One region of the Modestobacter sp. SYSU DS0875 genome, then DNA from elsewhere that is predicted to be linked to it. Evidence: riboswitches for the same ligand, from Rfam matches in the RefSeq annotation. Region 1 holds a riboswitch; the other holds the start of a gene.
What was found. A riboswitch is a leader RNA that binds a small molecule or an ion and turns the genes downstream of it on or off. The one in region 1 is predicted to bind cyclic di-AMP.
Positions count from the first base shown of each region.

Region 2: linked by a shared signal. The riboswitch ahead of ACI79Y_RS10140 (NlpC/P60 family protein) and the one ahead of ACI79Y_RS00960 (C40 family peptidase) in region 1 are both predicted to bind cyclic di-AMP.

Region 1 covers NZ_JBJHAH010000001.1:224,425-228,645, forward strand. Annotated here, with positions in the region: gene ACI79Y_RS00950 (enolase C-terminal domain-like protein) at 1-554, shown strand, start outside; gene ACI79Y_RS00955 (DUF2267 domain-containing protein) at 626-1,012, shown strand; gene ACI79Y_RS00960 (C40 family peptidase) at 1,070-1,603, opposite strand; cyclic di-AMP (ydaO/yuaA leader) riboswitch at 1,621-1,756, opposite strand; gene ACI79Y_RS00965 (DUF222 domain-containing protein) at 2,278-3,471, shown strand; gene ACI79Y_RS00970 (DUF4352 domain-containing protein) at 3,746-4,221, shown strand, end outside.
Region 2 covers NZ_JBJHAH010000013.1:72,137-76,357, forward strand. Annotated here, with positions in the region: gene ACI79Y_RS10130 (phytoene desaturase family protein) at 1-977, opposite strand, end outside; gene ACI79Y_RS10135 (GNAT family N-acetyltransferase) at 974-1,432, opposite strand; cyclic di-AMP (ydaO/yuaA leader) riboswitch at 1,870-2,039, shown strand; gene ACI79Y_RS10140 (NlpC/P60 family protein) at 2,055-3,185, shown strand; gene ACI79Y_RS10145 (DUF3817 domain-containing protein) at 3,368-3,715, shown strand; gene ACI79Y_RS10150 (serine hydrolase domain-containing protein) at 3,725-4,221, shown strand, end outside.

The DNA of each region.
Region 1 (4,221 bases):
CCCGCGAGGTCGTGGGGGACGACGTCGCCCTGCTCGTCGACGCGAACGGTGGTTACACCGCCAAGCAGGCGGTCCGGGTCGGCCGGGAGCTCGACGACCTCGGGGTGGTCTGGTTCGAGGAACCGGTGTCCTCCGACGACCTCGCCGGTCTCCGGCTGGTCCGGGAGGACCTGGACTGCGACGTCGCGGCCGGCGAGTACGGCGCCCGCCTGGCCGACTTCGCCGGGCTGTGCGGCGCCGGGGCCGTCGACTGCCTGCAGGTCGACGCCAGCCGCTGCGGCGGGGTCACCGAGTGGCTCCGGGCCAGCGCGCTGGCCGCCGGGCACTCGCTGGAGGTGTCCGCGCACTGCGTGCCCACCCTGCACGCCCACCTCGCCCTGGCCACACCCAACCTCCGCCACCTGGAGTGGTTCCACGACCACGCCCGGTTCGAGCACCGGCTGTTCGACGGGGTGCCCGACCCGATGGCGGGCCGGGTCCGCCCGGCCGCGGACGCACCCGGCCTGGGGCTGACCCTGCGCGCCGGTGAGCTCGACGACCTCCGGGTCGGCTGACCGCCGGACCCGACACCGGACGCACGACGAGCGCGCTCCGGACCAGCAGGAACGACAGACGGGAGGACGAGATGAAGACGCACGAGTTCGTGTCCGCGGTGCAGCAGTCGGCTCGGATCCCCGATCACGAGCACGCCGAGCAGGCCGTCCGGGCCACCCTGACCGTGCTCGGGCAGCGGTTGTCGACCGAGGCGAAGGACCTGGCCGCCCAGCTGCCGCCCGAGCTCGCCTCGGCGATGCCCACCGACGGGTCGGTCGAGCGCTTCGGCCTGACCGAGTTCTACGGCCGCGTCGCCGAACTCGAGGGGCAGGGCTGCACCCCGGAGCAGGCGCGGCAGCACGCGCGTGCGGTCACCGCCGGGCTCCGCGAAGCGGTGGGCTCCGAGTACCTGCACGTGCTCGACCAGCTCCCCGACGACTACGGCGACCTCACGCACACCGAGAACGCGCACCACTGACGACCGGCTGCCCCTCCGGGTCGCCGGAGCGACGCCGGCGACCCGGAGGGGAGGAACTCAGACCAGCCGACGCGCGGTGTTGTAGCCCCACATGTCGATGCTGGCGACGCGGACGACGTCACCGCTGGTCGGCGCGTGCACCATCAGCCCGTCGCCCAGGTAGATGCCCACGTGCCCGACGGGGGAGTAGTAGAAGACCAGGTCACCGGGCTGCAGGTGCGCCCGGTCGACGTGCACGCCCATGGTGGACTGCATCCGCGACGAGTGCGGCAGGTCGACGCCGGCCGCCCGGAAGGCGAACTGGGTGAGGCCCGAGCAGTCGTAGACGTTCGGACCGGCCCCGGCCCACACGTAGGGCTTGCCGAGCTGGGCCATCGCGGTGTCGATGACCACCTGGGCGGCGGAGGTCGGTGCGGCCGTCGCCGCGACCGGCGCGGCGATCGGAGCCGTGGCCGGCGGGGCGGCGCCCCCGGCGTTGGCCTGGGCGGCGAGCGGGGTGAGCACCACGCCGGCGCCGGTGAGCAACGCGATCAGCGCGCCCTTGGCCGAGCGGGTGGAACGACGAGCAGAGGTGGTGCGCAGGGTCGTCATGGAACGACGAGTTCTCCTTGTTCTCCTCAACCGCCTACCGAGTTAGCTGACGGGTTCGGGCGGGGAACTCGCCCGGCGCGGCCACACGTGCGTGCGGCCGCGCTTCACCCCGGAACTGCGGTGGGTCCCCGGTCCAGGCGGCGGCTGCAGCGTGCGCAGCCGACGTCCGGTTCGGCGGTGCCGTCCGGGTGTCACCAGGTGCGGTGACGGTCGGACCCGGTCGGCCGCGACGACGCTAGGTGGCGATCTGGTGGTCCGCAGCCGCCGTCGTCGGCCGGATCCGGACGGTCTCGGACTGCGACTCGCCGTCGTGACCGTGGCAAACGTGAGGCCGGCCCCGGCGTTTCTCGGGAAGTTGCGAACTGATGAAGGGGCGGCGCGTGACAACGCGTCGTGTTCAGAACCTAACCAGCTGACGAACGGCCCGACCCTCGGGAGATGGCTCGGTCGTGAGCGGTCGGGCCGCTACCGTCAAGGGGGGTTGTCTGACCTGTGGACAGGCGTCTGACCTGCGGGTTCGGGTGGAGATGAGGCGCTGACTGCGCTAGTGTTCGAACATAGATTCGAATGGCGAAGGGGGTGTCGTGAGCGACGTACTGACGCTGGACGCCCCTGCGCCGAACGTGGTCGCGGAGTTGCCCGCCGATGATTTGGAGGGGTTGTTCGGGTCGCCGTTGTCGGCCGCGCTGGACGCATTAGCGGCCGAGGACCTGCACGCGTTCGGCGATGGTGAGCTGCTGGACCGGGTGGGCGAGCTGGTGCAGCTGCAGAACCGGGCGGCGGCGGAGCTGGCCCGCACGGTGCGCGCCTGTGAGCTCGCGCAGGCGGCCGAGCGGGACGGGTTGGCGTCGATGCGGTCGTGGCTGATCGGGCACGCGCGGTTGTCGGCGGCGGAGGCGTCACGGGTGGTGCGGGCCGGGCGGGCGCTGGAGCACTACCCCGCGATGGCCGGAGGGTTCGCGGACGGGGCGATCACCGCCGCCCAGGTCGACGTCGTGGCGTCTGCGGTGGGGGAGCGGGAGCGGGAGCAGGCCGCGGAGCAGGGGATCGACCTGGGTGCGTTCGATCAGGCGTGGGCGGATGTGGCGCGGGAGGCGCCGCACGCCTCGCTCGGTGCGGCGGTGCGGGCCTTCGAAGAAGCGCTCGACCCGGACGGGCCGGAGCCGGACCCGACCGAAGGGCGGCGGCTGTCGATCGCCAAGCACGCTGACGGCAGCGTCACCGGTCGGTTCGACCTGGATGCGGTGGGTGGGGAGAAGGTGCAAGCCGCGATCGAGTCGATCGTGCAGGCCAACCGCCCCAAGGGTGACGAGCGGACCCGCGCCCAGCAGAACGCCGACGCACTCGTGCAGCTCTGCGACAACCAACTCGCCTCGGGGAACCTGCCGACGTTGCGGACGGTGAAGCCGCACGTGGTGGTCGGAATCGACCTGGACGACCTCGTCGAGGACGCGACCGGCCCGGGGGCTACGCAGACGGGGTTCGGGGCGACGATCTCCGCCGCCCGCGCCCGCTACCTGGCCTGCGACGGGAGCATCTCCCGGATTGTGATGGGCCCCGACGGAACCCCGTTGGACCTGGGTCGGGACCACCGGGTGGTCACCCCCGGACTACGGCGGGCCGTCGAACGGCGGGACAAGGGCTGCGTGTTCACCGGCTGCGGCGCCCCGACCTGGTGGTGCGACGTCCACCACCTGATCCACTGGCTGCACGGTGGTGAGACGTCGTTGAGCAACTCCGCACTGCTGTGCGAACGGCACCACACCAAGGTCCACCACGGCTTCCGGGTGGAGCGACAACCCAACGGCCGATGGCGTACCTGGCGACCCGACGGCAGCGAAATCCTCATCGGACCGCTGCTCACCTGATTGCCTTTTCGGGGCACCCTTACTTCCGCCCTCCCGCGTGTCTGGAGATCCGTCGGCATGACCTGCCGCGACGATTGGTGAGCGGCCTGTCGGGGTGCTCCGAGATCGCTGCCGGCGGCTGGTTGGGGATGGCGTGACACGCGAGGCGCAAGAAGCGTCGATGAGCGGGATCTGCCAGCTTCCAGGGTGTCTTTGGTGGAGTTCGCCTGCCTGAAAGCGCTCCCTCTGGACCTAGTTTCGGAACAGAACGTCCACAGACAACGGGGAGCACGACATGACCGACGCACCCGCGCCGGAGCAGGCCCAGGCCACGGGCAAGAAGCCGCTGTACAAGCGCGCCTGGTTCATCGTCCTTGCGGTGATCGCGGTCCTTGTGATTGGCGCCAACCTCGGCGGCACCGACACCGAGGACGCCACCGCCTCGGCCAGCAGTGACAGCACGTCCGATGGGGCTGCTCCGGCCGAGGACGCCGCAGCTCCCACCGCTGAGGAGATCGCCGTCGAAGAGGAGCCGGGCAACCCCGGCATCGGCGAGCCGGCTGCCGACGGCAAGTTCAACTTCGTGGTGAACGGCGTCGACTGCAGCACGACCGAGATCGGCAACGAGTACCTGAACACCACGGCGCAGGGCCAGTTCTGCATCGTCGACGTCGCCATCACCAACATCGGCGACAAGGCACAGAGCTTCTTCGGCGACAACGCCAAGCTCTTCAACGCCCAGGGGCAGGAGTTCTCCGCCGACAGTGAGGC
Region 2 (4,221 bases), on a different contig from region 1:
CGCAGCCCGGGCAGCCGCCGCAGCACCATGTTGACCTTGAGCTGCGAGCCCGAGGGCCGAGGTGCGGCCGGCGCGCCGAGCAGCTCGTCGAGCACGGCCGGCGCGGCGCCGCTCACCACGTGCCCGGCGTCGGCTGCGTGCGCCGTCCCGTCGTCGTCGGTCCAGTGCACCGTCACCCCGTCGGCGCGGGCCTCGATCGCGGTGGCGGTGGCCCGGGTGACCAGCCGGGCGCCCGCCGCGCGGGCGGCGGTGGCGATCGCGCCGCTCACGGCGCCCATGCCGCCCACCGGCACCCGCCACCGGCCGGTGCCGTTGCCGACCAGGTGGTAGAGGAAGCAGCGCCCGGCCAGCCCGTCGGCGGCGTGCACGTCGGCGAAGGTGCCGATCAGGCCGTCGGTGAGGGCGATGCCGCGCACGTCGTCGTCGGACAGGTGGTCGGCGACGACGTCGGCCAGCGGCCGCTCGCGCAGGTCGTGCCAGAGGCCCGGGTCGCGCAGCCGGCCGGCGAGCTCCGCCTCGCTGGGCAGCGGCTCGGTGAGCGTGGGCGCCAGGTCCGCGGCCAGCGTGGCCAGCCGGCCGTAGAACCGCTGCCAGCCGGCCAGCTCGGCGTCCCCGCCGGTGAGCGCGCGGAAGGACGCCGCCGTCGCCGGCCCCTCGTCCCGCTCGACCAGCAGCCCGCGGTGCCGGCCGTCGCGGCGCAGCGGCGTCCAGGACGCGACCGCCCGGTCCCGCAGGTCCAGCGGCAGGCCCAGGTCGGTGACGATCCGGTCGGGCAGCAGGCTGACCAGGTAGGAGTACGCCGAGAGCCGGACGTCGACGCCGGGGAACACCTGCTGGCTGACGGCGGCGCCGCCGAGCACGTCCCGCTGCTCCAGCACCAGCACCGACCACCCGGCGCGCGCCAGGTAGGCGGCGGCGACCAGCCCGTTGTGCCCGCCCCCGACGACGACCGCGTCGTAGCGGGCCGCGGTGCTCACGCCAGCTCCCGGGCGAAGAACACCGCGTGCGGGTCGCCGGCGCCGACGTAGTGCCCGAACGCCTCGACCGGCCGGTAGCCCGTCGACCGGTACAGCGCGATCGCCTCCGGCTGCCGGACGCCGGTCTCCAGTCGCACCGTGGTCCACCCGCGGGCCACCGCCTCGGCCTCCAGCCCGGCGAGCAGCAGCCTGGACACCCCTCGCCCACGGGCGCCGGGGACGACGTACATCCGCTTGATCTCAGCCTCGCCCGGTCCCAGCGGGCGCAGCGCGCCGCAGCCGATCGGGGTGCCGTCGTCGTCGCGGGCGAGCAGCACCACCGCGACGTCGGCGGCGGACGGCGGCACCCCGGGTTCGCCGGCGCCGTCGTAGCGGGCGCGCAGCTCGACCTGCTGGGCGGCGGTCAGCGCGACGACGTCCGGGTCGTCCCAGGGAGCGGTGGCGAGGGTCGGCACCGGGTCATCCTGGCGCGCCGTGATCCGGGCCCCTCTAGCAGGTGCCCGGGCCAGGGCCGGCGAACGCCGCGCCGGGGGAGCGCTCAGTCCCTGATGCGGTGGTGGCGCAGGGGTGCGGAGTCGTTGGCGCAGCGTGACGGAAGGGGGCCGGCGGGGTCCGCGGCGGCGCGGACGGCGCCGCGCGGCCGCACCGTCCGGCGCCGGACCTGGGTGCCCAGTTCAGACCGCGTGTCGACGTCCCGGGCGCGGACGAGCGCGGGGCCGTGTACGTCGGCGGTCCGCAATCCCGGCGCGCCGATCACGCTCGGTGAGCGTGTTGCAGCACACGCACGGAGTTTCTCAACAAAATCGCAAAGAGCCTTTGTCACGAGCCCATAACGCCCTTACGGTGGTCGACGGTCCGGACGGGCACCTCAGCCACCTCTCGGTGGCGACCGACCAGACCGCCGCCGAACTCCGCGGCCCGTGCACTCCGGCGGGCCAGGGGACCGGGGACCCACCGCAGCACTGGGGTGAAGCACTGCGCGGCCCAGCCGGGCCGCACGTGCCGGGTGTCTTCCCATCCGAACCCGTCAGCTAACTCGGTAGGCGGCACGTTGGAAGAAAGGACCACCCGCCGAAGATGGCGAGTTCGCTCAACCCTGCCCGTCGCGGGTCCACTCCCCGCCGGGCCGTCGTCACCTTCTTCGCCGCCGGTGCCCTCGTGGCCACCACCCTGCTGGCCCCCGCGCCCGCCGCGGCCGAACCCACCACCTCCGCGGAGGCGGCCACCCTGGTCGCCGAGCGCGCGCACGAACTCGAGGTCGTCACCGAGCAGTTCAACGACGCCCGCGTCGAACTCGAGACCAAGCAGGCCGAGGTCGACGACGCCGCCGCCCGGGTCGAGGCTGCCGAGGCCGCCCTGGCCGGCGCCCGTGACCGGGTCCGGGAGGTCGCCCGCAGCGCCTACACCGGCGACCAGCTGAGCACCCTGCAGGCGATGCTCACCAGCGAGTCCGCCGACGAGCTGATGGACCGCGTCGGCACGCTGGGCTCCATCGCCGACCACAACAACGGGATCCTGGGCGAGGCCGTCGCGGCCGACGAGCAGGCCACCGAGGCCCAGGCGGCGGCCGAGGCCGCCGCCACCGAGGCGCAGGCCCAGCTGGACCGGGTCGAGCAGCAGCGCACCGACCTGAACAAGCAGATCGCCGAGTACCAGGCGATGTACGAGCGGCTCTCCGCCGCGGAGCAGGCCGCCTCCCGGGCCGAGGCCGAGCGGCAGCACGCCGCCGAGGCCGCGGCGGCCGACCAGGCCGCCGGCTCCGGTTCCGGTTCCGGTTCGGGTGGGGGTGGCAACGCCGCCCGCGCCGCAGCCCCGGCCGCGCAGGCCCCGTCCGCCCCGGTCGTCGCCTCCAGCGGTGCCGCGGCGACCGCGGTCAGCACCGCCATGGCCCAGCAGGGCAAGCCCTACGTCTGGGCCGCCGCCGGCCCGGGGTCGTTCGACTGCTCCGGTCTGGTGCAGTACGCCTACGCCGCCGCCGGCATCTCCGTGCCGCACTCCAGCCGGGCCCAGGCGACGATGGGGCGCGCGGTCTCCCGCGGCGAGCTGCAGCCGGGTGACGTCATCGCCTTCTACTCGCCCGTCAGCCACGTCGGCATCTACATCGGCAACGGCCAGATGGTGCACGCCCCGACCTCGGGCGACGTCGTCAAGGTCGCCAGCATCGACGTGATGGGCAGCATCACCGCGATGCGGCGGATCGCCGGCTGACGCCAGCGCTCCAGCACGAACACCGGTGCCCCGGTCGCCTCGCGGCGGCCGGGGCACCGGTGTCCCTGCGCCCTGCAACGGCCCCCTCCCGGGTCCCGCCCTGAGCCTGCGAGGGGTGGGGAGGAGGGGGGCCTTCATCACATCCGGGAGACCGGGGCGCCGGTGGTTCGTTGTCCCCGGTCGTGGCTGCCCGACTGCTCGCCCCCGCTCCCGTCGCCCGCACGTTCCGCGTCGTCGCCGTCGCCGAGGCGGTGTCCTGGGTGCTGCTGCTCGCCGGGATGTTCGTCAAGTACGTGCCGGAGACCTCCGAGGTCGGCGTCCAGGTGTTCGGCCCGGTGCACGGTGCGGTCTTCATCGCCTACGTCGCGGTGACGCTCGTCGCCTGGCGGGTGCTCGGCTGGTCCCTCGGCACCACCATCCTCGCGCTGGCCGCCTCGGTGCCGCCGCTGGTCACCCTCTGGTTCGAGCACTGGGCCCGCCGCACCGGGCGGCTGCCGGTGGGGGAGACCGCAGCCGTCCGGGCTGGTTAGCCTCCCGGCATGGCCGAGCCCGTGCTGCCCTCCACCGCCCGCACCCTGCTGGCCCGCACCGCCCGCGTGCAGCGCGACGGGCGGGCGCCCAGCCTGGTCGCCGGCGTCGTCCGGGACGGCGGGCTCGCCTGGTCGGCCGGGCGCGGGGACGTCACCGACCCGCACACCGACGTCCAGTACCGGCTCGGCTCGATCAGCAAGACGGTCACCGCCCTGGTGGTGATGCGGCTGCGCGACGAGGGTGCCCTGGGCCTCGACGACCTGCTGGACGAGCACCTGCCGGGCACCCCGCTGGGCGACCGCACGGTCGGTCAGCTCCTCTCCCACCTCGCCGGGGCGGGTTCGGAGAGCCCGGGCGGCTGGTGGGAGCGCGTCCCCGGCGGATCGCTGGCCGAGTTGCCGCTCAGCGACGACGACGTGGTGCTCGGCGCCGCCCGGCGGTTCCACTACTCCAACCTCGGCTTCGGCCTGCTCGGTGAGCTGGTCGCCCGGCACCGCGGCCGGCC